2 regions of the Paenibacillus sp. 7516 genome follow, and region 2 is predicted to be linked to the other one. Evidence: predicted binding sites of a transcription regulator. Region 2 holds the regulator's gene; the other holds the start of a gene.
What was found. The regulator NrdR, encoded in region 2, represses ribonucleotide reductase genes. The targets are predictions, from matches to a motif close to AACACNATATATNGTGTT.
Positions count from the first base shown of each region.

Region 1: the regulator NrdR is predicted to act here: its motif matches at 1,563-1,580, upstream of CHI14_RS08265 (adenosylcobalamin-dependent ribonucleoside-diphosphate reductase).

Region 1 covers NZ_NPBI01000007.1:191,135-207,830, reverse strand. The annotation lists gene CHI14_RS08270 (DEAD/DEAH box helicase) at 1-1,307, opposite strand, end outside; gene CHI14_RS08265 (adenosylcobalamin-dependent ribonucleoside-diphosphate reductase) at 1,642-4,278, shown strand; gene CHI14_RS08260 (acyltransferase family protein) at 4,869-6,953, shown strand; gene CHI14_RS08255 (extracellular solute-binding protein) at 7,163-8,476, shown strand; gene CHI14_RS08250 (carbohydrate ABC transporter permease) at 8,649-9,527, shown strand; gene CHI14_RS08245 (carbohydrate ABC transporter permease) at 9,568-10,422, shown strand; gene CHI14_RS08240 (sensor histidine kinase) at 10,452-12,203, shown strand; gene CHI14_RS08235 (helix-turn-helix domain-containing protein) at 12,200-13,780, shown strand; gene CHI14_RS08230 (beta-mannosidase) at 13,863-16,439, shown strand; gene CHI14_RS08225 (FAD-dependent monooxygenase) at 16,534-16,696, opposite strand, start outside.
Region 2 covers NZ_NPBI01000009.1:840-17,535, reverse strand. The annotation lists gene pstB (phosphate ABC transporter ATP-binding protein PstB) at 1-199, shown strand, start outside; gene phoU (phosphate signaling complex protein PhoU) at 264-923, shown strand; gene polA (DNA polymerase I) at 1,146-3,800, shown strand; gene mutM (DNA-formamidopyrimidine glycosylase) at 3,914-4,744, shown strand; gene CHI14_RS09040 (manganese efflux pump) at 4,937-5,692, shown strand; gene coaE (dephospho-CoA kinase) at 5,702-6,298, shown strand; gene CHI14_RS09030 (lytic transglycosylase domain-containing protein) at 6,295-6,858, shown strand; gene CHI14_RS09025 (alpha/beta-type small acid-soluble spore protein) at 7,010-7,234, opposite strand; gene nrdR (transcriptional regulator NrdR) at 7,348-7,815, shown strand; tRNA gene CHI14_RS09015 (tRNA-Ala) at 8,003-8,075, shown strand; gene CHI14_RS09010 (alpha/beta hydrolase) at 8,468-9,277, shown strand; gene CHI14_RS09005 (MarR family winged helix-turn-helix transcriptional regulator) at 9,326-9,847, shown strand; gene CHI14_RS09000 (FAD-binding oxidoreductase) at 10,130-11,488, shown strand; gene CHI14_RS29920 (sigma-70 family RNA polymerase sigma factor) at 11,673-13,841, opposite strand; gene CHI14_RS08990 (AraC family transcriptional regulator) at 14,083-14,928, shown strand; gene CHI14_RS08985 (NUDIX domain-containing protein) at 14,942-15,412, shown strand; gene CHI14_RS08980 (hypothetical protein) at 16,047-16,696, opposite strand, start outside.

The sequences.
Region 1 (16,696 bases), on a different contig from region 2:
CGGAACAGGTCCATCATCCAGTCCTTTTTCCCCCGGTTCATGCCGCCACGATACGGAACAGCCGTGAGTCCGTTGTTGCGAAAATAATTCAGCAGATACTCCTGCGTGGCACGGTATTCGGTGAAAATGATGACTTTCTCATTCATGTTTCGAATCAGTTCCATCGTTTTCTCGGCCTTTGTATTTTCTTTAATGGCCTTGATATGGGCAACCAGATCCCAAATTTTGTCCCGGAGCGGGGAGTCAAGCGGGAGTTTCTTGGACAGATTGACCAGCGTAACAAATACGGCATCCCGGCTGCTGCACACTTCCCGCTGCAGCGTAACAAGTGAGAGCATGCTGCTCAGGTTTCCACCGGCCTCCTGATATTGATCTTTCACAAAGGAGGTTACCCCATCATAGAGTGCCTGTTCTTCAGGAGATAGCTGCAAATTCACATTGGAAACATTCCGCTTGGTGAACTGTACTGGCCCTTCACCGCGGCGGTTCCGAATCATGACTTTGGACAATTCGTCCTTAAGCTGCTCCTGGTTTTTGGGGATTCGTTTATCCACGACAAAGTTGGCACTAAAGTCACCTTGACGTCCCAGCTGGCCCGGCTTCAGCAAGTTTATTAGATTGAACAGCTCGCTCATGTCATTTTGTACCGGTGTAGCGGTCAGCAGCAGACAATATTTTTTTCGCAGTTTCAGCATGAATTGATAGTTGGTCGTTTTTTTATTTTTGAGTTTGTGGGCTTCGTCAATAATGATCATGTCATAGTCCGTACTCAGCAAGATGTCCTTATGCGGATCTCGCTTAGCCGTATCCATCGAAGCCACAACCACTTCATTTTGCCAGGAATAGGCTTTTTTCTGCGCAACTGCGGGAATGCCAAACTTTGAATTCAGCTCTCGTACCCATTGAAGTACAAGGGATGCAGGCACGAGAATGAGGACCTTGGATACGAGACCGCGGACCATATATTCTTTCAAAATCAGACCGGCTTCTATGGTTTTTCCCAGACCGACCTCATCGGCAAGAATGGCACGGCCTGACATTTCAAATAATACTTTGCGTGCAGTGTCCATCTGGTGCGGAAGCGGGGTCAGTCCCTGCAAATGCTTCAGACACTGTATTTCATCAAAATTGGGAATCAGATTGGTCTCTTCGGCTTGAATGCCAAGTTGAAAGAGTCTGTAGTCTCCCCAAGGACCGCCTTTATCGAGCCGTGACTCCAGTTGGGTCAGCCAACTGCGATCGAATTCGAGCGGAACGGGCAGTTCTGCTGCAGGTTGATTCATGTGAAGCGGATGTTTCCGGTTCATGGTGATGCCTCCCCTGCCATACATGATGACGTTTTATTCGTAGCTCATAGTATGGACGAATGAGAGGCAGTTCATAACCAACCTCCAAATAAGGTGCGAATCCGAACCGTTATGTCCCAAAAAAATTCACAAATTTTGAATGAGAGAGTCTGATGGCGTAAGAGCGAGCTAGTCCAAGTACAAGACAAATAAAAAGAATAGCTGTGACTTAAGTCACATGGAAAATCAATATATGGTGTACTATACTGAATATAAATCACTATATGTGGTGTATTGGCATATTTTAAACACATAATAGAAATGTAATGGGATTTTGGGGAGGCTGTCAAACATAATGAATTCGAACAAATTGTCGCACAAGTTGGAAGGACTAAGTGAAAAAATATTTTTGGACCGTTATGCCTGGAAGGATGCCGATCCAAACCATGCCAAGGTAGGAGATGTAGTACTCGTTCTGACGAAAGATGACCCGAAGTTTCCGACAAAGGAAGTGGGGGAAATCATCGAACGGCAGGGTCAGATGGTGAAAGTGAAGACTCGCAGTGGAGAAACAATCCAGACGGAAGTGGAGAAGCTCACACTTAATATAGAAAAAACACCGGAGGAGATGTGGGACCGGCTCGCGAGAGCGATGGCATCTGTAGAATCCACTCCGGAAGAACAGCAAAAATGGCAATCCAAGTTCCGGGCTGTACTGGACGATTGGAAGCTGGTTCCGGGGGGCCGAATTGCTGCTGGTGCGGGTGCTAGCGATGAGCTGACCCTCTTTAACTGTTATGTTATACCTTCTCCTCAGGACAGTCGGGGTGGCATCATGAAAACGTTGACTGAAATGACGGAGATTATGGCTCGCGGTGGTGGCGTTGGCATCAACCTGTCGTCACTCCGTCCACGTCGTGCCGTTGTTAAAGGGGTCAATGGATCTTCCAGCGGTTCGGTATCCTGGGGCGGCTTATTCAGTTATACGACTGGGCTGATTGAACAGGGAGGCAGCCGCCGGGGAGCACTTATGCTGATGATGAACGACTGGCATCCGGATGTGATGGATTTTATTACGGTCAAACAAACGATGGGGCAGGTTACCAATGCCAATCTGTCCGTATGCGTGAGCAACGCATTTATGGAAGCCGTCAAACAGGACGGGGACTGGGAACTTGTTTTTCCGGATACGAGCGACCCCGATTATGATAACGAGTGGAACGGGGATCTGCAGCAATGGAGGGAAGCCGGGCGCCGTGTTATCCATTACCGCACAGTAAAGGCCCGGGATATATGGCGTACAATTATCGATTCGGCCTGGAAATCAGCAGAGCCGGGTGTTGTCTTTATGGAGTATTACAATCAGATGTCCAACAGCTGGTATTTTAATCCGATTATATGTACCAATCCATGCGGCGAACAAGGCCTGCCAGGATGGGGCGTCTGCAATCTATCGGCTATCAACTTATCCAAATTTTACGATGAGGTCAGTCATGATGTAGCGTGGCAGGAGCTGGCAGAGACGACACGTATTTCAGCCAGATTCTTGGACAATGTGATTGATGCGACACCTTATCATTTTGAGGAAAATCAGAAAAATCAGCAGCGGGAGCGCCGGGTTGGATTAGGCACGATGGGTCTCGCGGAGCTGATGATTAAGCTGCGCATCCGGTACGGCAGTCCGGAGTCACTTGAATTTCTGGATAAACTGTATGGCTTTATCGCAAAAGAAGCATACCTCGCATCAGCAGAGATTGCGGCCGAGAAGGGGGCATTCCCTGCCTTTGAAGTGGAGCCGTATTTACAGAGTGGATTTATGAAAAATCTGGTCGGGACCTATCCCGAAGTGGGAGAGGCCATCCGCAAGCAAGGCATTCGTAATGTAACGCTTATCACGCAGGCCCCAACAGGAAGTACGGGAACGATGGTAGGTACGTCGACAGGGATTGAACCATACTTTGCGTTTAAATATTTCCGTCAAAGCCGGCTCGGTTACGATGAGCAGTTTGTCCCTATCGCCCAGGAATGGCTGGATGAACACCCTGGAGAGGAACTTCCTGACTATTATGTAACGGCGATGGATCTGTCAGCCGAAAATCATATTCGGGTACAGGCAGCGATTCAACAGTGGGTGGACAGCTCTATCTCGAAGACGGCTAACTGTCCGGCTGATTTTACGGTTGAAGATACGGCTCAGTTGTATGAGCTAGCTTTTGATCTCGGTTGTAAGGGCGTCACGATTTACCGGGACGGCAGCCGCGATGTACAGGTCCTATCCACGACGAAGAAAGAAGAGGCGAAGAGCGAAGTAAGTGAACAAACTAATGTGACAGATCCGGTAAAAGAAACAAGTGCTGCAAACGAAACGGCAGTCTTCACGTCCGCACCTTCAGAGACAGAGAACGAGGGCAAAACAAGTGTGGCCGCTTCGCCCGCAGCCAAAGTACTGGATAAACAGTACAAGAGTCGTCCGCAGGTACTACGGGGAGCAACGTACAAAATAAATACTCCGTTTGGCATGGCTTACATTACGATCAACGACCTGGGTGGCATTCCGGCCGAGATCTTCCTGAACGTGGGTAAAGCCGGTTCCGATGTATTCGCTATGGCGGAAGCGCTGGGAAGAGTGTGCTCCCTGTTCCTGCGATATGGTGACCACGGACATAAAGTGGAGCTTCTTATCAAACACCTGAAAGGCATCGGTGGTTCGGGAGCGATTGGCTTTGGTGTAAACCGGGTAGAGTCCATTGCAGACGCAGTAGCGAAGGCGCTCGAAAGTCATGTACAGAGCACCCCTCAAGAAAGTGCATCCTCTACTAATGAAGAGGCAGACCAGAGGGTGGATCGAATTTCTGAATCGGCGATTGTCGACGAACCGTTAGTAACCTATACAGCATCGAGAGATTTGTGTCCTTCCTGTGGTTCAGCTTCATTGATCAATATTGAAGGCTGCAAGACTTGCAGCCAATGTGGATACAGCAAATGTAATTAGAGGATAGACATCATCCAGGTTAATGTGATGAGAAGAATCCGGTAAGGGTGACCAGCACTTTGGTCGCCCTTTTTGTATGACCTGACGTAGAATTAGCGGGCTTCTAAGGATGATTTCAACTAGAAGATTCCCGGAATAAAAGAGGATTCGTCCTTTTCACCTCCAGAGTCCTAGGCATCTAGAAGCATTTATTGGCGAAACTTTCAATCCGGCTGGGGATAGGTTTATAATGGATTGTGGCTGCTGAGAAAGTGGGCGGTCTTTTTGTATTGATATGGTAGTGAGGTAATATTACCCAGCCCAAGAAAAAGACTGTATTAAACGACAATTTTGGAGTATGATTTTACAGCTATATTAGCTGGCAGGAAAGGTTACATCGTTTCACCACTTTGTAACTACTGCTGTAATTTATCTCACTGCGCTTGAGCGTATAATGCTAAACGTGAGTGTTGATCGATATATTGGAAATGAATGACGAAAGGTGCAATACGTATGTTAATGACAACCAGAATCACGATGCGAAGCCAAGTTGATTTGCAACTGCCCCGGACATCCACGATGTGGGCCCGAAGCAACAAGGAGGGGCGCGAATGTCACAAACGTTGAACAACAGGCGGCATATGAACGGACTGGATGGTCTGCGGGCCATTGCCGTGCTTGCTGTGATTGGGTATCATCTTAATCTGGGATTTATTCCCGGCGGTTTGCTTGGTGTAGGCATTTTCTTTGTTTTATCAGGTTATCTGATTACAGATATTCTTGTGTCCCAATGGCAGGAACATGGACGCATATCACTCGGTGATTTTTGGGTGAGACGAATCAGACGTCTCGTGCCTGGCATGCTTACCATGACTGCAGTGGTAATGATTTGGCTTCTCTTCACAGATCCTTCCCGGCTTGCTGCCCTGCGTGGGGACGTTATATCGGGTGTATTATACATAAGCAATTGGTGGTATATCTTCCACCATGTATCCTATTTCGAGAGTTTCGGTCCTCCATCACCGTTCGGACATTTCTGGTCGCTTGCCGTGGAAGAGCAGTTTTACCTGGTGTGGCCGCTGCTCCTTATCCTTTCGATTAAGCTGTTCAAAAGAAAGGGATGGCTCGTTGTTTTCATTCTTGTAGCCGCTGAGTTATCTGCTGGTGCAATGGCTATTCTATATAATCCGAATCTGGACCCAAGTCGTGTATACTATGGAACGGACACGCGTGCTTTTGCATTGCTGGCCGGGGCTGCACTGGCTGTTGTGTGGCCAAGCCGCAAACTGTCCTCCTCCCTTGCAAGCCATAATCGAGCCGTGCTTGATGTATCCGGCTTGGCAGCGCTGGCCTTGCTGGTCTACATGATGCTGAACAGCAGTGAATATGAACCATCGCTTTACCAAGGGGGGATGGTACTTCAAGCCATAGCTACTACGCTGCTGGTCGCTGTATTGGCTCATCCCGCTTCGATGCTGGGACGCCTGATTGGTGCCAAACCGCTGCGGTGGATTGGGGAGCGTTCCTATGGGCTCTATCTCTGGCATTATCCTGTGATAATCCTGACAAGTCCTGTGGTCGATACGGGAGGTTTACATCCAGTTCGAATGATTCTGCAGGTGGCAGCAACGGTAGTGCTGGCTTCACTATCATTGAAGTTTATCGAAAATCCAATCCGCTATAATGGATTCCGTGATACCTGGTCCCGGCTATGGGGTAGAGGGCGAAACGGTATCAGTACGCATCAGATTTGGTTGAAGCGGGGCGGAGTGGTGATGTCTGTTCTGTTTATGTGCTTCACCGTGTCACAGATGATGATTTCCTCTGCGGCGAACTCCGACTCACATTCTGTATCGATGTCTACCACATTGAATGGAGAACATGCAGTGCATGAAGAGATAGGACAGGATGTTCTTCCGGCTCCTGTTGATACTGCAGGTTCCGGCCAGAAGCCGGCACCGCAGAAGAACGACAAGCCTGCAGATGATGGTGGCAATCAGCAAGACAAGCCAGCAGAGCAGACGTCGAAGCCAGATACGCCTTCCACAACGGAAAAACCGGCATCCGATGAAGGAGATGGAACGGCTGCTGATGAGCCGAACCAGACTGCTGGAGATGCTGCTGGAAATAAGGATCATGCCGATGATAACGGGACTGATACTGCGGAGAACCCGGATCAGCCGGGAGATGCTTCGCAAGAGGGTGAAGACAAAGCTCCCCCTGCTGAAGACGGCAAGATCCACTATACCGTAATAGGGGATTCGGTCATCCTGGATGCCAAGCCTTATTTGGAACAACATATGTCCGGGGTACACGTGGACGGTCATGTTGGCCGTCAGATGTGGGAGGCAGCCGATGTCCTGGATGGGCTCAAACGAAACGATCAGCTGGGCAATCAGGTTGTCCTGGAACTGGGAACCAACGGTTCATTCAATTCCAAAAGCCTGGATTCCGTGCTGGATTACCTCAAGGATGAGAATCATGTATATCTGGTTACTGTCCGGGTCCCTCGTCCTTGGGAACGAACGGTTAACAGAGCACTGAACGAAGCAGCCTCATCCTACAGTAATGTTTCCCTCATTGATTGGAACAGTGCAAGCGAAGGGCACGACGAGTACTTTGAAAAAGATGGCGTACATTTGACGAAGGAAGGCTCGGAAGCTTTTGCAGCACTTATCAAAAGCAGCATGAAATAAATTGAACTTATTCTTTTTCATACGAAATAGATTGTTTGCTTAAAGAGCTCTCACATCGAGAGCTCTTTTTGTTCTATTTTTCAAGTAACACGCTATTGGGTGGGGCATCCGATATTTTTCACCCCATCATCCGTGGATCGTCACCTTACGTTATGATAGCGTTACCATTTACAATGAGGGTATTCAAACAGCCAAGGGGGAGTATAGAGATGTTAAGAAGATGGCTTTCGGGTTTTGTGGCAATTGCCTTGTTTTCGATGGTACTCGCGGCCTGCAGTGGCGGTGATGCTTCGGAAGGAACGGGCAGCAGCGATAAAGTCACGGTTACGCTGTGGCATAACTGGACCGGACAGGATGCAAAGGCAGTAGCCATGCGAAAAATCATTGAAGATTTCCGGGCAGCACATCCAGATATTGAAGTCGTGGATGAGGGCTTGCCAACAGACGGCCTTAAAACAAGGCTCCGTACTGTAGCAGCTGCAAACGAAATGCCGGATTTGTTTGTTATGTGGCCGGATGCCATGACAAAAGAGTTTGTAAAAGGCGATCTGCTTCAGCCCATTAACTCAGAGCTGGATGCGAAGCCGGAGTGGAAGGACAACTTTATCCCGAACGCTCTGGATGGATATACGGTTGACGGAAACATCTACTCCGTGCCGATGAATCTGGCGCCAAGTTCCTTCATTTATTACAACGAAGCACTGTTTAAACAGTATAACGTCAAAGTTCCTGAAACGTGGGCTGAATTGGAACAGGCCATTGCAACGTTTAATGAGAACAAGGTTATTCCAATGGCACTGGGGAACAAGGCAAACTGGGTTGCACAATCAACGATCTTCAGTACCTTGGCAGACCGAATTACGGGTACAGATTGGTTTCTGAAAGCAGCAGCCCAGGATGGTGCCAGTTTTACCGATCCGCAATTCATCGAGGCATTAAACAAAATGCAGGAGCTTGGTAACAGCAAAGCATTTCAGGATGGGTTCAACAGCATTGACGAAACCCAGATGATGCAGCTGTATTTTCAGGGGAAAGCAGCCATGGTCATGAATGGTGGATGGGCCCTGGCGAACCTGGTGAACAATGCACCTGCAGAGGTATTGGACAACACACATATTACTATTCTTCCCCCAGTAGATGGTGGTGAGGGAGAGCCAAGAACCACATCAGGCGTGGTAGGTACCGGTTTGGGTGTAAGCAAAAAACTGAGTGGGGCCCAAAAAGAGGCAGCCATGGAGCTGTTCTACGCCCTGGCAGGACCTGATGGCCAAAAGGCTACGCTCGATAGCAGTACACTCGTTAGCTACAACATTGAGTTGGATAAATCCAAGGCACATCCTTTGTTCGTCGAGTTGTATGACTTGATGCAGGAAGTGAAGATTAATCCGGTTTACGATTCCAAGCTGGGGTCTGCAACGGTTGAAGTTATTAATAATGGATTGCAGGAACTGCTGATGGGCGGCAAAGCGGAAGATATCGCCGCCAAAATTCAGGCTGCACAAGCCAATGCCGCTGGCAACTAACAGAATGAATGAGGAATAGGTTGTAGATTGGAAACGCTCGGTGAATCGTACTTCATGGGATTAACTGAGGAGTTATAGCCCCTTCCCGGCAGGGGAGGGGTTTTCCGTTTCATTTACAGGCTTTCAATGTGTGAAGGAGATATGTAAGGCATTAATGAAGGGAAGTGAAGGAATGAATGCACTGCGCAGTCGTCGCTTTATCATGCTGGGGCTTGCTCCGGCAGTCATCATATATGCATTGTTTGTATTTGTTCCGGTTGTATGGTCAGCCTATTACGGCTTCTTCAACTGGTCCGGCATCGGGGAGTCCAAATATATCGGTCTGAATAACTATGTGGAGATCTGGCATGACCCAGTATTCTGGCGGGCACTGAAAAATAACGTCATTTTTGTACTGGCCTCCGTGTTCGGTCAGATTCCGTTAGCGCTGATGCTCGCGGTCATTTTACACAAAAGCAATCCACTGCAGCGCTTCCTGCGCTCTGCTGTCTTCCTGCCCATGGTCTTGTCTACCGTCGTTATCGGCATGATCTGGCAGTATATCTATCACCCGCAGATCGGGATCCTGAACTTCCTGCTGGATGCGCTCGGCCTGGAGAGCTGGAAGCTGCAATGGCTGTCTGACGATAAAATTGCCATCTTCTCTCTCGTACCGCCACTGCTGTGGAGCTTCGTTGGTTTGTATCTGATTATTTTCATCTCTGCACTGCAAAACATTCCTGGTGAAATTCATGATGCTGCCAAAATTGACGGCGCTTCGGGCATCCGTAAGCTGGTGTCGATCTCACTGCCCATGATCTGGGGAACCGTGCAGGTTGCGATCATTCTGTGTATTTCGGGTAGTCTGAAATCATTTGATCTGGTGTACATCATGACCAAAGGTGGTCCGGCTCATGCAACCGAGCTGCTCGCTACGTATATGTATAATTCCACCTTTACAACCTACCGTTACGGTTTCGGTAGTGCAATCTCGACAACCATCGTATTGATCTCCTTGCTGCTTATCGGAACAAGCCAGTGGGTGACCAGTCGCAAAAGAAAAGAGAACTAGAAGAGAGGGGGAACTGTAAATGAGTACGACACCTGTAACGATGCCATCACCAGGAAGAGCTTCAAGCCATCCGGTTCGCCGGCTGCGCAGCGGAATTGTTTGGACGCTGCTGACGGTGTATGGTATTTTAACATTGTATCCGTTTTACTGGCTTGTGATCAGTGCGTTCAAAACGAATGAAGATTTCTACAGCAGACCATTTGGTTTGCCGGCCCAATGGAATGTAGCCAATTTCAGCAATGCGTGGGAAAGCTCCAGATTGGGTACGGCATTTGGCAACTCACTGGTGGTATCCTTGGGATCATTGATTTTGACTTTGTTTATTGCAGCTCTAGCCTCATTCATACTGGCACGATTCCAGTTCCGCTGGAAAGGGCTTGTCATGACCTTTTTTGTTGTAGGTATGCTGATTCCCATTCATAGCACACTGGTTCCTTTGTTCATTCTGATGAAGCAGATGTCCCTATTGAATACGTATTGGGCATTAATCCTGCCGTATACGGCCTTTGCATTGCCAACTGCCATCTTTGTACTGACGGCATATCTGACGAGTGTACCACGTGATATTGAAGAGGCGGCATTTATCGATGGAACAGGTCTGTGGGGACTATTTACCCGGATCATGCTGCCGATGTCAGTGCCTGCCTTGTCCACCGTTACGATTCTGAGTTTTTTGCATGCTTGGAATGACTTTTCGTTCGCACTTGTATTCATTAACAAGACAGGATTGAAAACGCTACCGCTGGCGATTGCGAACTTCGCAGACGGATACCAGACGGATTATGGATTAACGCTGGCCGCCATGACACTGTCGGTTATTCCGACCATTATTCTATATCTTGTTTTTCAGGAACAGGTTATGAAAGGCATGACGGCTGGAGCGGTTAAGGGATAAACGAATGCGCATCCAGAGGAGGAAATGAATTGGGAAGCTGGCTCACATCATCGCTGCAGAGGAAGCTCTCGGTTGTCGTAACTGCCTCCATGATTGTGCCGCTGCTGGCGCTGGGTCTGTTCGCATTTCTGATCTCTTCCCGCATTACCGAGCAGAAGACGAAGCTGTCCGGTATGGACACGCTGAAACAGGTGGAAGCCAATCTTCGCTACATGCTGCAGGACGCCGAGAATATTTCGATTTTCCTGATTGGAGAGCGCGATATTCAGCAGTATCTGAGCCGAAATGAAGATCATGAACTGGACCGCGTGGATATTGTCGGCAGGATGACCAATCTGGCGGCGTCTAAAAAATATATTGCGAATATAGCGATATATCCGGATCGGTTTGATGCTGTTCTGACAACGGCTACCTGGTATGAACCGGGTACTTCCGATCCTCCAGCTCCTCCTGGCGATGCGGTAAAAATGTGGACCGGCGTCTACCCGGTTCGCAACTATGCAGGCATACAAAATGTGATCACGTTGGTGCGTCCCATCCGCAGCATTCATGATTATCGACCCATCGGATGGCTTGCGATCAGCCTGGATGAAAAGGCCATTTCCAAAGACTGGGCTGCGCTCGGACTTGGCAGAGGTGAAGGGCGTCTGGAGCTGGTCGGACAATCCGGAGAGATCCTGTCCTCCATGGACAAATCAAGGCTTGGGCAGACTCTGGAGCAGGTCGAACCTGAGTTACAGACGCTGATTCGGCAGAGTGGGAGCGGGACGACTACGTATGGCAGCGGAGAAAACAAACGGACGCTGCTCTATTACCCGGAACAGCTGACTGGATGGACGTTGACTGGAACAGTTCCTTACGATCAATACAAGTCGGAGAACGGTTATATTCTGATTCTCACGGCTGTAGCCGTGGTGGCTTCTGCTGTAATCTGTGCAGGGCTGGTCTGGTTTACCGTCCGCCGCGTGACAAGGCCGCTCCGTGTGCTCACCAGGCACCTATCCCGTATTGACCCAGATCGGCCGCTGCCCTTGTTTCGATCTGAGAGTGATGATGAGATCGGCAGACTGGGAGAGAGTTACAATCTGCTCGGTGCACATATCGAGAGCCTGAAGGAAGAGGTTATACAAGGGGAAGCTCGCAAGAAAGAAGCTGATCTCAGGGCACTTCAGGCACAGATCAATCCCCACTTTCTGTATAATACCCTTTCGTCCATTCACTGGATTGCCCTGATGTCAAAAGAGAGCCGGATTGCAGATATGGTCGAAGGTTTAAGTGATTTCCTGCGCATCAGCCTAAATAACGGCAAGGATTTCTGTCCTGTTGGGCAGGAGATTGCCCATATCCAGCATTATGTTCGGGTGCAGTCCATCCGCTTCCCTGATAAATTTTCGGTGCACTATATTGTGGATCCTGCACTGGAGCAGCGGATGATGCTGAAGCTTCTGCTGCAGCCGCTCGTTGAGAATGCCATGGTACATGGTATTCAGCCCAAGAATGGTCCGGGAACGATCACCATCATGATTCGTCAAGATCAGGATGAAGCACGAATAAACGTACTGGTGCTGGATGATGGTGTCGGCATGGAGCAGGAGAGGCTAGAACAGCTGAAGGAAAGACTGCCGGAAGTGAATCCCACTGCTGGTGGCTACGGGATCCACAACGTTAATGAGAGATTGCTGCTCCATTATGGTGCGGCTTCTCAGCTTGAAATGGACAGCCGTGTCGGTGGAGGGACCCGTATTTCATTTTCCATACCCTTTCTGGAGGAATCGCCATGAGACTACTGATTGTCGATGATGAAGTGATCATTCGCACCGGACTTGCCAGCGTTATTGCCTGGGGCGAGCTGGGAATTGATCTCCTTACACCAGCAGCCTCGGCAGAAGAAGCGTTGTCCCGGTTGGCTGAGGAGCGTCCGCACATTCTGATGACTGACATCCGCATGACTGGCAAGACAGGTCTTGAACTTGCAAATGAAGGACTGCAATTGCTGCCTGAGATGGAGGTCATTATTTTGTCAGGCTACGATGACTTCTCTTATGCTCAGCAGGCGATTCGGCAGGGTGTGACGGATTATCTGTTAAAAACGAGCAAACCGGAAGAGATCATCAAAACGGTTCTTCAGGCCAAGCAGAGAGTTATGGACCGCTGGACAGAAAAGTCCAAGGAAGGGCGACTTTTACAGGAGAATAAACAGCGGTTGTTTGAACGGTGGGTTATTGAAGGTGATGTGATCACAGGTTCGTGTCCAGCATTTTTGAAGCCGGGCGCGGCGGAGTCTGCTGGTGTATCATGGGACGGCAGTCAGGTCTATCAGCAGGTTGTATTCGTTATTCGTGCGCAAGGATGGAGTCGCTCTTCTGCAGCACTTCTGAGATTTGCCGTGCAAAATATGCTGGAGGATATGCTGCCTGGTGCAGCGACCCATATTCATAAGGAACAGATTATTGGTGTAATGCAGGTAACGAGCAGGCAGCAGGAATTACTGAACACGCTGGGAACGGTAGTTAATCATATAGAGCAGCTTCTGAAATGTACGCTCCGTGCAGCAGTAGGGCAGCCGGTTTGTGGCGAGGTACACCTTCACGAAAGCTATTTAACGGCAACCGCAGCGTATCAATATATGAGTCTACTTGACGATAAAATTTGGAGCATCGAGCATGTAAAACACCGCAAGGGTGGTAAAACATTACTTACGCATGAAGAGGAAACCGTGCTGGGTACCCTTTTGCTCGATAATGACCCTGTCGCGCTCACCACATGGACACGGGAGCTTGTGAAAGAACTCATGTTAGACCCGGAAGTAACACCAGAATCGTTCAATGCCTGTTTGCATTCTGCGGTCATTGCAGGACAACGCTGGCTGGTTCGCACGATGCGTGCAATAGGAAGAGAAGAGCCTGTACGATATGATCCATGGGTGCCGGAACCAGATGCTGGGGACCTTCAGGATATGCTGTTTCACCATTTATATGGTCTGATGCATACATATTACAGTCAAATGGGCCAAGGGCAGGCTTCACACGTGCAAAAGGCCATTGCCTACATGGAATCCGGATTGGCACAAGAAATCAGTCTACAGCAGGTGGCTGGTCAAATCCATTTGCACCCTGGACATCTCAGCGAACTGTTCAAGAAAGAGACAGGTACAACGTTTGGGGATTTTGTAACGAATATGCGTATTCGGCGGGCGATGGAGATGCTGGCAGTCTCTCCTGCAAAAGTCAGTGAAGTGGCTGCCATGAGTGGGTATGAAGACGTAAAATACTTTAGCAGGCTGTTCAAAAAACATACAGGCAAGACCCCGAGTGAATTTCGCGAAGAGGCGTATGCATTCAAGCCTTCGGGAAGTTAGCAGACATGAATGGTTGTACTTGTTTCTGCAAACGTTTTCGATCATGTGGAATGATTCAGGGATCTGGGGAGCGAGGCATATGATGAAGAAGAGTGATTCAATTCAGGATCTGTCAGGTCAATGGAAGATCCAGCATTTTGAAGTCGGGGAAAAACGGACGATGGACATTGCAGCTGCTGCACTGGATGACCGTTTCTGGATCGGGGCCGAAGTGCCAGGGGATGTTCATTCGGCCTTGGTGGCGAGGAGCATAATTGATCCGCCATACTACGGGCATAACGATGTCAAGAGCCGCTGGATTGAGCAAAAGGAATGGTGGTATCGTACCAACTTTAACCTGGTGAAGGCGGAAGAGGATCAGGAACATTTCGAGCTTGTCTTCGAAGGTTTGGATACGTTCGCAACCGTCTATGTGAACGGACATGAGGTGGGGAAAACAGCCAATATGCTCATGTCCCATACCTTCGATGTTACGACACTGGTCCGCCATGGGTGGAACGCCATTGCAGTTCGATTCGATCCGCTGTCTCTGCACAACCGGGACAAAGAGACATTCGACTGGTCATCCTATACGAAGGAACGGCCTTGGCTGCGCAAGGCAGCGATGAATTTCGGCTGGGACTGGGGACCACGCATGGTTACTGTCGGCATCTGGGGTGCAGTCCGGTTGGAGAGACACAAGATAGCGAAGCTGGATAGTGTGTATGCCCGGACCAAGTCTGTCAGCCAAGAACAGGCGGTTATTGACGTTACGGCAAAAGTGAAATCGGTGATGTCCTTCCGAAGCAGACAGCAGCTGAAGCAAGCTGTGGTCACGACATGTGATGTTCGCTTGTTGGATGCTGGAGGTGAGGAAGTGACTCAAGCTGCTGCGCTGACTGTCCAAGATGGACAGGCGGATACAACGCTGGCTGTGCCTTCACCGCGATTGTGGTGGACGCATGATCTGGGTGAACCGTACCTGTATACACTGGAGGTAGTCTTATACGCCGATGGAATTGAAGTAGACCGTTATCGCGAGCCCTATGGGATAAGAACCATTGAACTTGCCCTCCATAATGAACAGGGAGAAGACGCATTTGCTTTTATACTGAACGGAATCAAAATGTATGCCAAGGGGGCCAACTGGATACCCGCTGATCATCTAATTGGTGCTATTCCCGACTCGAGATATCGGGAGCTCATTGAGCTGGCTGTCGAAGGAAACATGAATATGCTGCGAGTGTGGGCAGGCGGCATCTATGAGAAGAATGTTTTTTATGATGAGTGCGATCGGCTAGGGTTGTTGGTGTGGCAGGATTTTGCCTTTGCCAATGCATTATTTCCTGACTTCAATCAAGATTTTATGGAGAATGTCAGATGCGAAGTTGAAAATAATGTGATCAGGCTGCGGAACCGGGCATCCCTTGCCCTCTGGTGCGGCAATAACGAGATTGACTGGCTTTACGATATGAAGTCTGCCAGCGGAGATATCACGAGTCCGTTCTATGGAGAGCTGATCTATCATGAGCTGATTCCTGAGGCTCTGGAACGTCTGGATCCGTCCCGTCCGTATTGGCCGTCTTCACCGTTTGGAGACAAGGATGGCAATGATGCCAATGATCCGGATGTTGGCGACCGTCACAACTGGCAGGTTTGGCATGGTTCTGTTTACCCAAGAAAACACGGTGAACCGCCGCTGCTTGACTACAGCATTGAGGGCGTAACATTTAAAAATTTTAAAAAGGATTATGCCTTGTTCAGCAGTGAATTCGGCATGCATGCTTCGGCCAACCGTTATACGCTGGAGAAAAATATGCCTGAAGGGCAGTTCTACTGGGGAAGTCCGGAGATGGCCTATCGCAACAAGGATACCAATCACCAAAAGGGCATTCTTCTGATGGAAGGCTACACGGGCATTCCACAAACGATTGAAGAATACATGAATTATTCGATGCTGACTCAAGCGGAAGGCTTACGGTACGGAATTGAACATTTCCGGAGGATCAATCATCGGAATAGTGGTGCGCTTGTGTGGCAACTGAATGACAGCTGGCCGGGAACGAGCTGGTCCATGATTGATTTTGAACTGCTGCCCAAGGCATCCTTTTATTATGGGAAGACTTTCTTCCATCCGATTCTACTGTCACTGGAGCATGAGCCAGGCGATCCGCTTGCATTATGGGTCGTGAACGATAAACTTGAGGGGTTACAGGGACATCTTCGAATTAATGTATATCAGCTGAATGGGGAGAAAGTATATTCGGATACACTGCAGGTGGAAGTCGAACCCCAATCTTCTTCAAAGGTTGGAGTATTAAGTGAAGCAGCAGTGCTGCAGGGCAGACGTGCGGAAGAAGTCATGATTGAACTCGTATCGGAAGGATTTGCTGCCCCACTTAACCGATATTTCCTGCGTGATCCGAAGGACATTGCGCTGCCGTTGTCTCAGCTGAGTGTGCATGTCAATGAGGAGGAGCAGTCTGTTACCGTTACAGCCAGCGGTGCCATCGCAAGATTGGTTAAACTGGAGCTTCCGCTGGGACGTGTGCGGTTCAGTGACAACTATTTCGACTTGCTTCCAGGGGAGAGCCGAACGGTGTATTTACGTCATCCAGAGATGAGATTGCTACCCCTGAATGCACTTCGGGTAAGTGCAATGAACGGTCACGAAGTGTAATTGCAAAATGAACCAAAACATGCCGGGTGGCTTCTAAACAGAAGCCACCCGGCATGTTTGATTTGAATTAAATGCTATCGATTTCGAGCGGTCGCTAGCGCAGCGATTCGTAACGCTGTTGAAAGGAGGATTCCATCTCCACCTGACGAGCAAGCTGTTGTTTCACTTTACTGCTGCGAATCACCTGAAGCTGCTTCAATAATTCCATCGATTGAAATTGATCAGAAGCCATCCGAATGATGATCTCGGCGAGTACG
Region 2 (16,696 bases):
CGAGGAACTGGTCAAGGAACTGCACAACAAGTACACCATCGTCATGGTAACCCATAACATGCATCAGGCTGCCCGCGTATCGGGTAAGACTGTATTTTTCCTGAATGGTGAAGTTGTGGAGGCCGCTGATACAGAAACGCTGTTCTCCACGCCCCAGGATTCCCGAACCGAGGATTATATATCCGGACGGTTCGGTTAAGCAAGCTGAATTCGAACGAACCCGGCGTATCCGGAGATGATGGACAAGGGGGACATGGAAACCTATGATTCGCAGGAAAGAATTTGATCAGGAGCTTGAAGAGCTTCGCATTTTGCTTCGGCAAATGGGTGAGCATGTAGGAACGGCATTGGATGGTGCCATTGAGAGTTTACGGACATTGGATGCCGAGAAAGCTCAGGTCATCATCAAGAATGATGCGAATCTGAATGCGCTGGAAGACAAAATCATGGAACTGGGCTCCAAGCTGATTATTACCCAGCAGCCAGTCGCGAAGGATTTGCGCCGCATTATTGTGGCGTTCAAAATCTCAAGTGATCTTGAGCGTATGGGCGATCTCGCCTTGGACGTTGCCAAAGTTACGCTTCGTATGGAAGGCCAGGAGCTGATTAAGCCACTTGTGGATATCCCGCGTATGGCGGAAATCGTCAAAGAGATGATTGATGAATCCATCGAGTCATTCCTGAAGGAAAATACGGATCTGGCTTACAAAATGGCACAAACGGATGACCAGGTTGACCAGTTGTACAGTCATATGATTGGCGATCTATACAGTTTCATGACCTCTCATCCAACTCAGGCTTCTCAAGCCATGCTGCTCATGTTGGTAGGACGGTATATTGAACGCATAGGCGATCATGCAACCAACATTGGGGAGAGCACGGTTTATCTGGTAACAGGTAAGCGCCCGGATTTGAACCAATAATCAGTAACGGCAAATCATTGGAATTGGGGACGATTTGCTGCAAAAACAAGGGACTTTCTCCCGGCGGCCTGCAAGCGACAGGCTGTCTGTGGAGAGAGTTCTTTTTTTGCTGGATGGAAAGTGTAAAAAGATGCCCAATCTTTTTTGTTGTAACAGGTGTGTATGTTATCATGAGAGTAGATGTACTTGAGGGTTTGACCATACGATACGTGAGGTGCTGGAATGGAAAAGTTTATTCTCATAGATGGAAATAGCATTATTTACCGGGCGTTTTTTGCAATGCCCCCTCTGACGAATTCAAAAGGACTGCATACCAATGCGGTGTATGGCTTCACCACCATGCTGCTCCGATTGCTGGAAGAGCATAAGCCGACCCATGTTATGGTGGCATTTGATGCCGGCAAGGTCACTTTCCGTCACGAAGGATATCAGGAGTATAAGGGTGGCCGTGAAAAAACACCACCCGAGCTGTCGGAACAGTTTCCATTACTCAAAGAATTGCTGCAAGGACTGGGTATTGCCCAGTTTGAGCTGGCCGGGTTTGAAGCGGACGATATCATCGGAACGTTAACCAAACGCGCAGACGAGGCTGGAAGACAGGTATTGGTTGTATCGGGTGACAAGGATATGCTGCAGCTTGCCTCCGAACATGTACATATCGGTCTCACGCGCAAAGGGGTAACGGAAATCGAACTGTATGACCCTGCTCAAATTAAGGAACGGTATGGTCTGACGCCACTTCAAATCATCGATCTCAAAGGCCTGATGGGCGATGCGTCGGATAATATTCCGGGTATTCCGGGAGTTGGAGAGAAGACGGCTTTGAAACTTCTGCATCAATTCGGTTCTGTCGAGGAAGTATTGAACGGCACAGGTGAATTGAAAGGTAAAATGAAAGAGAAGATTGAGGCACATGCCGAAGATGCCCGGATGAGCAAACAGCTGGCGACCATTCACCGCGAAGTACCACTGGAGCAAACCTGGGATGACATGCAGTTCGCCGGGTTAAAAGAAGAACAGGCGGGGCCAGCACTGGCCAAGCTTGAATTCAAATCCTTGCTTGAACGCTTGTCATTCAGTGGGAGTGCAGGCTCTGCAGCTGAAGCGGTACCGGCTGCAGAAGTTGAATCTACGATTGCTACAGAAGACACGATTGGCGAGCTGTTTGACTCCCTTGAATCCATCGATGTACTCCACGTGGAGACCCATGGTGATAATCCGCATCAAGCGAAATTGATTGGGGTAGCGATTGGATCGGGTAAGACGTATGTCTTCCTGTCCCCCGAAGTATTAAACGCTGAAGCTGCAGCCCGGGTGCGAGAATGGCTTGGTAACCCGGACAAGCCCAAACGTGGTTATGATCTGCACCGCGTCGATCTGGCTCTGCACGCGCATGGTCTTGAATTCGCCGGAGCATCCTTCGATGTGCAGCTTGCTGCCTACTTGCTTGACCCGACGGAATCCAATCAGACCATTAGCGGCTTGACTTCGAAGTATGGCTTGCCTTCCTTGGCTGAAGACGACACGGTTATGGGCAAAGGTGCAAGATACAAGGTGCCTGATGTAGAAATCCTTGGCGATTTCCTGTGCCGTAAGGCTGCTGCCGTGGCTGCCATTATTCCTCTTCAGGAGCAGGCACTTGAGAATGATGAGATGAACGCGCTCTTTCACGAATTGGAGATGCCGTTATCACGCATTCTGGCAGACATGGAGAAACAGGGGATTAAAGCGAATACAGCAGATCTCCAGGCCTTGGGCCGTGAGTTCGAGGAACAGATCAGCAGGCTGATGGCGGAGATTTACCGACTTTCCGGTACGGAATTCAATCTAAATTCCCCCAAACAACTTGGTGAGATTTTATTCGATAAGCTCGGCCTTCCTGTGGTGAAGAAAACCAAAACAGGTTATTCTACCGATGCAGAAGTACTGGAGAAGCTGGCTCCGTATCATGATGTGGTACAGCTGATCCTTCAATACCGTCAGCTTGCGAAGCTGCAATCCACCTATGTAGAGGGTCTCCTCAAGGAAATTTCGGAACGGGACGGCAAAGTCCATACGTATTACCGGCAAACGATTGCTGCGACAGGGCGTCTCAGCAGTCAGTTCCCGAACTTGCAAAACATTCCGATCCGTATGGAAGAAGGACGCAAAATCCGGAAGGTGTTTGTTCCTTCCGAGCCAGGCTGGTCCATTTTGGCGGCCGACTATTCGCAGATTGAATTGCGTGTACTCGCCCATATTTCGGATGACGAACGGCTCAAGGAAGCTTTTGTTCATGATATGGATATTCATACTAAGACAGCTTCTGACGTATTCGGAGTGAAAGCCGAAGAGGTGGACAGCGACATGCGTCGTTCGGCCAAGGCTGTTAACTTTGGAATCGTGTATGGCATTAGCGACTACGGGTTATCCCAGAATCTGAACATTACCCGTAAAGAGGCAGCCCAGTTTATCGATCAATACTTTGAAGTGTTCCAGGGCGTTCGTCGATATATGGACGATATTGTGAAGGAAGCACGCCAGGATGGCTTTGTCAAAACGCTGCTGGAACGCCGCCGCTACCTGCCGGAGATCAATGCAAGCAATTTTAATCTGCGTTCCTTCGCTGAGCGTACAGCGATGAATACCCCGATCCAGGGGACAGCCGCAGATATTATCAAGCTTGCCATGGTGCAGATGGATGAAGCGCTGCGTGAACGCCAATTGAAGAGCCGCATGCTGCTTCAGGTACATGACGAACTTGTATTCGAAGTACCTGCGGATGAGCTGGAGCTAATGAAGGAGCTGGTCCCATCCGTTATGGAAAAAGCATTGGAGCTCTCGGTACCGCTTAAGGCAGAAGTCAGTTTCGGGGAAAACTGGTACGAAGCCAAATAACAACTGGTGTGGATTTCCGTTATTTTACAAACATTTCCTCACAAGGATTCGACATAAGAAGGGGTCCCGCTGAAGCTCAACTTCCGTTATAATATAGGGGAGGTGAGAACATCATGCCGGAATTACCGGAAGTCGAAACAGTCAGAAGAACATTGAATCAGCTTGTTGTAGGTAAGACTATTGAACGCGTAACTGTTAACTTGCCGCGCATTATTCAGCGGCCGGACGATATAGATGCATTTGCACTGGAACTCGCAGGACACACCATCATCGGAGTGGAGCGCAGAGGGAAGTTTTTACGGATTTTGTTGGACGGGCTGGTATTGGTCTCCCATCTGCGGATGGAAGGTCGATACGGCGTATATGAGCAGCACGAAGAAGTGGAGAAGCATACCCATGTTATCTTTCACTTCACAGATGGCACGGAATTGAGATACAAGGACGTACGTCAGTTTGGAACCATGCATTTGTTTGCAGCGGGCGAAGAGCTCGTATCCAAACCTTTGTTGAAGCTCGGCCTTGAGCCGCTGGATCCGGCATTTACCGTGGCTGCATTTCGTGAAGCTGTTGGTAAACGGACAACCAAAATCAAGGCTGTATTGTTAAATCAGGCATACGTCGTTGGCATCGGGAATATTTATGTGGACGAAGCCCTTTTTCGCGCAGGCATTCATCCCGAAACCATTGCCAAGACGCTGACAGAAGCCCAATTGACGGTGCTGCACGAGGCTATTGTAGCCACCCTGCAGGATGCCGTGAATGCAGGCGGATCCTCCATCAAATCGTATGTTAATGGACAAGGTGAGATGGGCATGTTTCAGCATCAACTGAAAATCTATGGTCGCAAATCCGAGCCTTGTACAACGTGTGGTACATTGATTGAGAAAAGCGTTGTTGGTGGTCGCGGGACGCATTATTGTCCGAAGTGCCAACCACTAAAGTAACCAAAGAAGATACAAATTGAAATTGTCGTTTACACGTTTACGGTTTGAATTTGTACCGGAATGAACGAAATGATTAAAACGTAGCACCCATGGATTACTCCCTCCATATACTGATATGGCAGAAATAAGCGGGCGAATACCTACCTGTAACGGTAGGTGGAAACGAGTTCCCGCACAGGGGAGGAATCCGGGGTGCTGCATCATTTTATTTCATTGCTGGCGCTTGCTTTGGCGCTTAGTTTAGATGGTTTTGGTGTCGGGATTACATACGGGCTGCGCAGGACGAAGATCCCGCTGTTATCCATTGCTGTTATCTCCATTTGTTCGGGGTTGGTCATTGCGTTGTCCATGCAGGTGGGAGTACTGTTATCCCATGTGGTATCTCCTGATGTGGCTTCGTTCGTTGGTGCGGTTATTCTGATTGCCATCGGTGCGTGGTCATTAATTCAGTTGATCCGTAAGCAGGGGAAGGATCGCCTCGAATCGGAAGAGGGAACGGAAGCAGTCGGAGATAAAGAGCAAGCAATCAATTCAGCGCCGGTCAAAGGCAGAAATCAAGTGCTGGCACTTGATCTTGAACCATCTGCATCCGGTGGATCGCTGGAACGCATGGTATTTACACTGGAACTGCGGAAATTAGGTGTCGTCATTCAAATATTACGCAGTCCTTCCAAAGCGGATATGGACAATTCGGGTAGCATTTCTGCCCAGGAGGCAATGTGGCTTGGAATCGCTCTGTCACTGGATGCCTTCGGTGCAGGGCTCGGAGCTGCTTTGCTCGGTTTCCCCACATTGTGGACTGCACTTGTCATCGCGCTGTTCAGTGGCGCATTTCTGTTAATCGGCATGAAAGTCGGATTGCGCTTTTCAGCGCTGCGCTGGATGAGAAGACTGTCCGTACTTCCTGCGTTGTTACTGATGATTATGGGAATAATGAAGCTGTTATGAGGTGAAACGATGAATATTGGCTTAACCGGCGGGATCGCAACGGGAAAGAGCAGTGTTTCCGCCCTTCTTGCCAGTAAGGGAGCGCTGCTGATTGATGCAGACATGATTGCCCGGGAGGTCATGATGCCCGGGCATCCTGTTTTGGCTGCCGCTGTTCAGCGGTTTGGACAAGCCATATTAAATGAAGACGGGACACTGGACCGGAAAAAGCTGGGCAGCATTGTGTTTCAAAATCCCGATGAGCGTAAAGCCCTCGAGGCTATTACACATCCGGCTATTCGCCAGGAGATGCGGGAACGTGCTGCTGCATATGAAGAAGCCTATCCGGACAAGCTGGTGGTATCGGATATTCCTTTATTGTTTGAATCCGGTCTGGAAAAAGGATTTGATGAGGTTGTCGTTGTTTACGTCCCAAGATCCGTTCAGCGGGAGCGGCTGATGAGTCGGGATGGCATGACAGAGGAACAGGCTGACGCCCGTATTAATGCACAGATGGATATTGAACATAAGAAGCAGCGTGCTGACGTGGTCATTGACAACAGCGGCTTATGGTCGGAGACGGAGCAGCAGGTTATTTCATTTTTGCAGCATAAGGGTCTGATATGAGGTTACTGCGCAAGAAACGGATACTGCTGTTGATGTTTGTTTCATTTGTATTGGTGCTGTTCCTGAATACAAACTGGATGGCGTGGTTTTATCCAATTCATTACAAGGAAGAGATTCGTGCGCAGTCTCAGAGCTATGAGGTGGACCCTTTCCTGATCGCTTCCATCATCAAGGTGGAAACCAATTTCAAGACAAGCAAAGAATCCAGAAGAGGTGCCATCGGGCTGATGCAGCTGATGCCGGATACGGCCAACTGGATCATGGAGCAGGCTAAAATTCCCGGGACCTCGTTAGAGGAGCTGAAGCATGAACCGGGCAGGAACATTCAGCTTGGGACATGGTACCTGCGTAACCTCTCAGAACAGTTTGACGGGAATGAGACGGCCATGATTGCTGCTTACAATGCCGGACCAGGCAAAGTAAGTGGATGGATCAGAGATGGTGTCTGGGACGGCTCATTCGAGACAGTCAAGGATATTCCTTTTGGAGAAACCCGGCACTATGTACAACGAGTCATTTATTATTATAATCAGTATGTAAAGATCTATCATACGTTCTAATAGCTGATTGCTTGGATTATGCGGTAGTCTAGAGTACAATCGGTTTGAATTTTGATATCGTATGTCTTATTTAATAGTAGAAGCACAGAGCAGGCCGGTTATTCACCGGCCGCTCCATGCTCCTCTGTCTAAACGTATTACAATGCAGATATTATTGGTATTGACCTGCCAATTGCTGTTCTGCAATTGTTACCAGACGTTTCGTGATGTATCCACCGATCGAACCGTTCTCGTAAGAAGTCATGTTACCTTGGTATCCGTCTTGTGGGATGCTGATTCCGAGTTCTTGAGCAACTTCATATTTCAATTGCTCCAGTGCTGCGGAAGCGCGAGTTACTACCAAGTTGTTGGAGTTACCGTTGCTGTTTTGGGCCATTGCTGTTCACCTCCTCGCGGTTGGTAAAAGTATTATGTGTCTTCAATGCGATTTTCATAACTAGAAGTGACAGGGAATTTATGGTAAAAGAAAAACATGGGAAGTGATCTGAGTTGAAATGTCCTTATTGCGCCTATCTGGGTACAAAAGTTCTGGATTCTAGGCCTGCTAATGAATCAAAATCCATCCGCCGTCGTCGTGAGTGCGAGCAGTGCAGTCGCCGTTTTACAACGTTTGAAATGGTCGAAGAAACCCCGTTGATCGTCATCAAGAAAGATGGCAGCCGTGAAGAGTTTAGTCGCGACAAAATTCTCCGTGGCCTTATCCGGGCTTGTGAGAAACGTCCTGTCTCTGTAGAAACGCTGGAGATGATGGTTTCCGAGGTGGAGAAGTCACTGCGCAACACTGCTGAAGCTGAAGTGGAAAGCCGCCAAATTGGTGAGCTGTTGATGGAGCAATTGTTCCCCGTTGATGAAGTGGCCTATGTGCGGTTCGCATCGGTGTATCGCCAATTCAAAGACATCAATATGTTCATGAAAGAACTGAAATCGTTGTTGTCCAAAGAGGATCTCGACGATTAAAGAAGTGGATTAAGGGAGAAGAGCAGTCTGGGCTTGTAATTATGAGTGTTCTTGTCTGTACAGAGGTTGTTCTTCTCCAAACACTTTGCGTTCTGAAAAAGTTATTGACAGCTAAAGCTGCATTTTATATGATATAGGAGTCGCCTGTGGAACTTCGCTGAAGCGGACAAGTACATATATATAATGTGGGGCCTTAGCTCAGCTGGGAGAGCGCATCGCTGGCAGCGATGAGGTCAGGGGTTCGATCCCCCTAGGCTCCATACTCGAAAACCTCTTGGTATCCAAGAGGTTTTTTGCTTTTTATGGATTTCTTTTACCCGTGTCTGTAGCCAAAATGCTCATATTGTTTTATTTCAAATATGATCGCATTTTAAACTTGAGACGAAAGGCATTAAAAAAACGGGGCGGAGTCTACATTGATAAGGCTCCGCTCAGTGCATAAATCCCTTTTTAATTTTTATGTAAACGCTTAAAAATTTGATGGACAATAGCGCAAGACTGATGTTATATTGTTTCTGTAAGAAACAATATAATCTTCATAGGAAACTAAATTTTATTGGATGAGTGGATATGACAATGCTAACTAAATGTGCTCAAGGCTCAATGATGTAATCTTCTGATGCTTTAGCACCATGAAAAGGATGGGATGAGTATGAACCACAGTGAGACAACGATTAAATCATTTGACGGAACACAGCTATATTTCAGCAAGGATACAGTCGAAGAGGCGAAGGCAGCTGTAGTCATTGTTCATGGGTTGTGCGAGCATGCCGGGCGTTATGACGAGTTGACGATGCACTTAAACAAACGAGGGTGTAACGTATATCGATTCGACCATCGTGGTCATGCGAGATCTGAAGGAAAGCGTACATTCTACAGTGATTTTCACCAAATCATCGAGGATGTGAATGTCGTAGTTGATAGGGCCTTGCAAGAGAGCAGTGACCTCCCAGTATTCGTCATTGGGCATAGCATGGGCGGATTTGCAACCTCATCATTTGGCACGAAATATCCAGGCAAGGTCAAAGGTATTGTTTTATCAGGAGCACTTACCCGTTATAATACGAAGGTTGCTGGTGAACTGCCGCTAGATCTTCCTACTGGGACGTATTTCCCGAATGAGCTTGGCAGTGGAGTATGCAGTGACCCTGAGGTTGTATCCGCTTACGCAAGTGACCCACTGGTAGAGAAACAAATTTCTGTGGATCTTTTTAATAGCCTGGGGAACGGCGTGGCTTGGTTAAAAGAACATGCCAAGCAGTTTGTGGACCCGGTGCTCGTTCTGCATGGAGCAAACGATGGGCTGGTGAGCGAGCAGGATTCACGTGAATTCTACGGGGACATCGCCTCGACTGACAAAACGCTGAAGATCTATGCACATCTCATGCATGAAATATTTAATGAACCGACTAGACATGAAGTCATAGAAGAAGCCATTACATGGATTGAAAAACATATCTAATTTCAGTAGAGTAAAGGAAAGAGAATCTAAATATGAAAGGGATTACTCATGAAATTAGATTGGATGGGCGACCATCGGACCCTGATTGAGAAAATTATCAAATACGGTAATGCATATTCGAACACCTATAAGCTGCAGCGAAGCTATGGTACGGACATGATGTTCTCCGCCTCTCAGATCCAGACCCTGGAATATATTCTGGAAGCAGAGGATAAGGAGGAGAAAATGTCAGAGATGGCCGCACGTTTGGGCGTTAGCCGCAGTACATTTTCCAAGAATGTGAAGAATCTGACGGAAAAAGGATTGCTCGAAAAATACCATTTAAGCGGTAATCGCAAAGATATTTATGTCAAACCTTCGGCGAAAGGGCGCGAAGTATATGCAAAGTACACTGAATTTGTCCGTGAGCTTTGCTTTGACGATATCTTTAAGCATGCTGACCAAATTTCAACAGCCGACAAGGAGAGTTTTATTCGCATTATGGATCTGTTCGCAGATGTGCTGGTTTGGTATGGTGAGAAGGAACAGGAACCGCGCAAACTCATTAAAATTGATCCGGGCAGCGATTAAATTCTATAGTTGTCGATGTAAATTCATCGTTCAGGTCAGCTTGTATGGATTGTGCTCTAACAAAAGGGAATTTTCTTTCAAGGTATTTAACTTGAAGGGAAATTCCTTTTTGTTTATATTAATTTACATTTTAGCATGAAACGAGTTGATATATGCTCCAATTCAAATCAAAAGCACGAAACTCAGGCTCCAGCCCATTCCCTCCGCGAATGTCCTTCATACAGTATAAGGTGCCTATATCGCATGACGGAAGAACATTGGCTCAAGAGGGAGTGGGGAAAGTTGAAATTGAAAACGGAGCTTACGGGGAGAGTTATTTTCAAAGGAGATCCGGGGTATGAAGCCGCGCGGAAGAATTGGGATCCTCATACCGACAGATATCCTAAAGTGTTTGTCTTTGCCAAGAAAACGAAAGATGTTTCTAATGCCATCAAGTGGGCTCGGGAAAATAAGGTGCCCATTCGGCCAAGGAGTGGAAGACACTCTCTGGAGGTGAATCTTTCACAGGTAAACGGTGGAATTGTCATCGATGTGAGTGATTTAAATACAGTGAAGCTGGACAAAAAGAAGGGTACAGTCGTTGTGGGGACCGGCAACCGTGTGGGAAGAATCGCCAATATGTTGGCACGACAAGGGTTTATCGCTCCCTTCGGTGACAGCCCTACAGTAGGAATCGGCGGTATTACATTAGGCGGGGGAATTGGACCTCTTCAGCGATCCATTGGTCTCATCAGTGATAACCTGCTTGAAGTCGAGATGGTCGATGCCAATGGCAAAGTCATCCGTGCAAGCAAAAGCCGTAATCCAGACCTGTTCTGGGCTTCACGCGGTGGTGGAGGAGGTAACTTTGGTGTGTACACCAAATATAAATTCAAAGTTCACCGAGCTCCAGCCAAGGCGACCGTATTTCGCATCACTTGGCCATGGAATCAATTCGAAAAGGTATTTAAAGCATGGCAAAATTGGGCTCCCTCCGTTAACTTCAAATTGGGCAGCGAGTTATCCATTGGACCCAAAAAAGGTGGTAATGTTAGCATGGAGGGCTTGTTTCTGGGTTCCAAAACAGAGGCACTTCGTTTGCTAAAACCGATTACGAGTGTGGGAACACCCACAAATTCAATTATCCGACTGGTGCCTTACCCGGAAGCAGTAAAGTTCCTATTGCCTCCTGATCCAGTGCTCACACAAAGGTACAGCAACCAATTCTCTTCTGGCTTTGCCAAATGTCCGTTTCCTGATAAAGCTATGAAGCCCATGCGGGAATTTTTGGAGAACGTGGAAGGAGAAGATGCCGGCTTCTTCTTCCTTAACTGGGGCGGTGCCGTGAGCCGTAAGTCGCCCAAATCAACTGCATTTTACTGGCGCAAAGCGAAGTTTTATGTGGAATGGAACAGCTCATGGACTAAAGCATCCGAAGCCGCCAAAAACATCGCTATCGTTCGTACAACCCGCAAGAAACTGCAGCCATTCATTGTCGGATCCTATATTAACGTTCCAGATCAGGGAATTAAGAACTCAGGGCCGGTTTATTATGGAGCCAACTATGCCAGATTGCGGAGAGTCAAAGCTAAGTATGATCCAAAAAATGTGTTCAATAATCCGCAAAGCATCATTCCAGCGAAGAATGCAAAGGTAAAATAGCAAGGTTACAGATGCATCAGCTTAGCAGAAGGACAGAACGGTTGTGAAGCGACATATCAGACGCAGCCATCTCAGATCTGGAATCGATAATTAAACTAAGCTTAGTATAGGAATAAGAAAAATGCCCTTGAACAAGGGCATTTTTCTGCGCAATCGTTTTTTCAACTTGGATAAGGTTTGGTTACTATTTATTGCTATTAAGTGGAATTCGCAAATCTCCATCTGGCTTCTTCGTCGTATAGTTCGATACATAAAGATCAATATCTTCACCCTTAAAATCTTGGAAAACTTCTGTATGTTTATTATCTAAATCGTTGAAATACAGCGGCGTTAAATATTGCTTTTCTCCCTGATCAAGGAAATAAGTCTGGTTGATCCCGCCAAATGTAGACTCAGGGCTGGACGACCCAACGTACAGGTTCCCATCCTTGAGATAATAAGTCCAGTTGATAAGGAACCCTGCGTACTCCCTTGTTACCGTTTGTGGCTGAGTCGAAATATTCGTTAGTCGAATAGACGTCTGGTCACCAGCGTGCTCATCAACTCTGTCCTTCGCAATCAAGGTTACGGGTTTGTTGGCCACAGAACTTACATCTATGAGAGATGAGTCGAACTGCTCAAATCGCAATTCGGTCTGGTTAGGATTCAACGTGCCTTCGAGAGAAACGTAGCCTTCCAACACTCTGCCGCCCACTTCCAACTGATAAGTCCGATATGGCAGTCTGTAGTAGTCTTCTTGATGATCAATAGTTAAACGAATCTGGGTTGGCGTCACCACTAGGCTACTGATTTTAGCCTCTCCATCCAATGACTGCAGTGGAATATCCATTTCTTTCTTAACAGAACCTGTTTCCATCTGCTGTCTAGACAAGGAGAGATCGACATTCCAGGTTCCATCTGTTCGCTCTTTCTCATGTGTATATGTGAAGGTGAAATGATCTGCTCTCTCTTTGAACTGCTGCTCGTTAAAGATTTGCGTGCTGGAGTATGCTCCCGTTGCACCTTCTGTGCCGTAGACTGGGCTTTCGGTTTCTTTAAACATGTTCCCGTTTGGATCATAAGCTGTGATTCTGGCCCAAGTCTGTTCCTTCAATGCCGTATCTGTGAAAGTCACGTTGGAACGAATCATGATTTGATCTTCCGTGTGCTGGAAGGATTGTACTTCTACCGCTTCGATTCCGTCCTTTTGTATATTAAATTTCTGAGTATTATTGTCCTTGGGATCGAGTGTAATGTCCTCCTGAATGTCTTGTAAATAACGAACACCTGTAATGGCGAATTGTAGATCGGATTGGTTCTCTGACATCACCCAGTCCGTTTCGAAGTATCCCTGATACACACCTTGCTCTTCGTTCCATTGTTGATAATAGTGTCCTTCAATAGGTGTACCCTCACTGTCTTTCAAGACCATCTGATCATATCTGATTTCTGCTCCGTCTGTTTCCATGCCAGGTTTAATCGTATAGAGAAGGACTGTTCGGTTATCATCCACAAAAGCGTTATGCACCGTTAAGGTCACTCCGTGAGCTGTGACGCTTTGTTCAATAGACTGACCATATCCCGCTTGGAGAGCTGACTCAATTCCGGACTTATGGGAGACGACATCACTCCAATCATATTGAAAGGCTGCATATACCGGAGTGGCCATTACCGCTACAGATACACCGAGGACAATAGCAACCTTCGTCTTACCCCGTTGCGATCTTTCCTTGAGCTGATCTGCTACCCGAAGCTCGTCCTTCTGTATGCTGTTAAACATCTTATCAAAATCCGGATAGTCAATGTGGTCTGAATGTTTCATGTGATTCTTAACCTTGGATTCTACTGTATTCAAAACAGTTCTCCCTTTCATGTTAACCTTCTCGTAGTACTCCAGTTTCTTTCTCATCAGTTTGAGAGCCTTGTGCAATCTGGATCGAACGGTACCCTGACGTATATTGAGGATTTCCGAGATTTCAGCAACAGATAGATCACCAATGTACCGTAGGGTTACAACACTTCGCAGCTTGTCAGGCAATTGGCGCAATTGCTGTTCCAATTCAGCGAAGGATAACTTAGCCATAACCATCCCATCGACCGAATCTCTAGTAAGAGCCTCGTGTTCATGCTGCTTCTGTAGATGGTCTTGTTTGTCATTTTTGACTTTGTTCTTACGAATGACGTTGAGGCAATGATTCATGGCGATTCGCATAATCCAGGCCTTGAGATGTGTAACATTTCTCCAGTCCTGTCGAAACACAGTTACAAACACATCATGGCATACATCCTCGGCATCCTGGATATTTTTGAGCATATACAAGCAGGTACGATATACATCTTTGTTGTAAGAATAGAAGAGTTCGTGCTCGGTCACTTCCGCTGCTCCTTTCTTGTTGGGATATATAATAGACAAGTGAGCGCCGAAAATGATTCACTTTTTTTATCCTGTCTCTTGAGGAAGAACATGCTAAGATAATCCATTATGGTTGATTCCTCATGAGTTGAACAGATTAACAGTTACCATAAAGACTCGGACCGGACAGATCACAGCAAATCATGACAGGCCGCAAAACAAGTATTCCTCTATTATAGAAATCAAAGGAGTGGTCAACCGTATGAACTGGATTGAATCGTTGCAGAAGGCTATACAGTACATCGAAGAGCATCTACTCGAAAATGTAACGATAGAGCAGATCGCAGCACAGGCGCATATCTCGCCTTTTTATTTTCAACGTACGTTTACGCTGTTAACAGATGTTACCGTGTTCGAATATATACGGCGGAGACGATTAACACTGGCAGCACATGAACTTGTACAGAGTGAACAGAAAATTATTGATCTGGCGTACAAATACGGGTATGACACTCCTGAATCTTTCTCCAAAGCTTTTCGCAGACAGCATGGGGTTGCACCAAGTGAGGTACGAAAAAGCAGCACCTCCGTTAAATCGTATAATCGCTTGGCTATTCAAGTAAGTTTAAAAGGAGCGGAACCGATGGATTATAAAATTGTTGAACAGGCGGAATTTACGTTAGTTGGAATTAAGCAAGCTTACTCTTATGCAGATGGAGAGAATTTAAGGGGAATCCCTAAAATGTGGGAAGAAGCCTATGCGAACGGAACAGAGGATCGTTTATTGGCTTTGAATAATGGAGCTATTCAAGGATTACTTGGAGTCTGTGTCGATCAGACCGAGATCGAGGAGAAGCAAATGGAATACTGGATTGGTACGGCGTTTGATGGTGAAACACCTGAAGGACTGTCATCCATCACCATTCCTGCTTCCAAATGGAGTATATTTGAAGTAAAGGGGCCTCTGCCTGAGAGCTTGCAGAATCTATGGAAACAGATTGTTTCCGAATGGTTTCCATCTAATCCTTATGAGCATGCCGGGACACCCGAATTAGAGGTTTATGCGGGCCCTCATCATGCGCCACAAATCTGGATACCAATTAAATAAGGGAGTGAACGTTATGACTTCGAAATTTCATCACTTGGCAAGGGGAATTATAATCAGTCAGGATCAGGTTCTGCTCGCCCATGCCATTGGTCATCAAAATACGTTCTTGCCAGGAGGTCACATTGAATTTGGTGAAAGCGCACCGGATGCCCTAAAAAGAGAAATTGAAGAGGAACTGGGGTTGTCATGTTACATCGATGGATATTTAGGCTCCGTAGAGCATCGGTGGGAGAAAAATAAAGAGCTACACTGCGAAATGAACCAGGTTTTCAGAGTGAAAGTCCCTGAACTGGATGTGTTACAATCTCCTGTATCCCTTGAGTCTCATATTGAATTCTATTGGGCGTCTGTGTATGAGCTATCTGGACATCATTTGCAGCCCTATCCATTCCGTAAGTTAATTCCACAGCTTGTCAGAGGAGATACATCGATATGGTGGGAAAGTACGTTGAAGGATGGCTTAACAGAGGACAATATCGAATAGGTTCTACTCTAGTTAGGGGAGAGTAAGGACTTCACTCCGTTTAATGTTATTTTCTATATTTTTTGAAGATGGAGGTGTTCAAAAGCCTTTCAATACCCTTCATCAACACCTTAGTTCAACATCTTTGTTCAACACCATTTTTTAAAACCATAGATTAACACCTTTAATTAATACCTTTTTACAAGCAACAAAAGTGTCTCAAAAGGCTTGATCCATAAGGGCTTCTGTATCTGGATAAATTTAGATATAGAAAGCCCTTATTTTTATGCAAAATGATAACGCTAAGGTACACATCAGGAAACGCCAAACCAACACTAGATGTATTGAAATACCCATTAACGATCAATACATCCAAATGAACAAAATCAATATAAACATTACCTTTATTAAAAAACACATGTGATAAAACGTTATCCACAGTTTTAGTGGCGGAATTGGAATTCACAGGAAGTTATGAGATCACTTCTATTCCGCTATTGAAAGTGCAAATCTAACTAAATCCAACTAAAAGCTCATAATAACGGTGGAGTAGAAAAAACAAATAGCAGTCATTCTACTATTCGTAGAACCACTGCAGCACAAGTTAGACTGAAATGAATGATAAGATGCACAAATAAATCTAACCCTATAGAAATTAGACGATGTACGCTTGAGATCGAGTATTTTTTTGTCTATTCATATACTTCTCAATTTCCATCTTGATCTCCAGAATAGGAGCTGGAAGAGTTCTGATCCGGTAATAATGCTGGATGAACCATTCCGGATGTTGTCTGAAACGATTAAGCCAGCACGAATGGATGAAACGAAGTTTGTCCCACACTTTAACTTGTTGGCTATGCGCTGCTTCGATTAGTTCTTGATTCATTATGGAGATCTCATCATTAGCAGAGAGGTTGGTCTCCGCCATGTGTTTCTTCTGCTTGATCTGTTCAAGCTCCACAGATAGTTGTACCGCATAATTTAACTCGGCTGATTCCATAACGGACCGAAAATAAGCACTGATCTCATTCAGTTCATTCTTTTCTTCATTCACAATATAGGATGAATCTTCTCTGTAGATCATGTTAAAGAAGGTCTGTGACCGTCTTTTATAATTTTGGATGCTAAAGAGAGCATGGTCGAAAATCTCAGTAGCATACTCATATCCAAATTTCGCATAGTAATCTTCCATGACTTTTGCTATTTGCCAAACTGCTTTCCGGGATATAAAGTCACAACAAAAACGATGCTTCATCAGCTGTTTGGTCACCCACAGCTCAGCACCTTCAGAATAGATTTCACCCA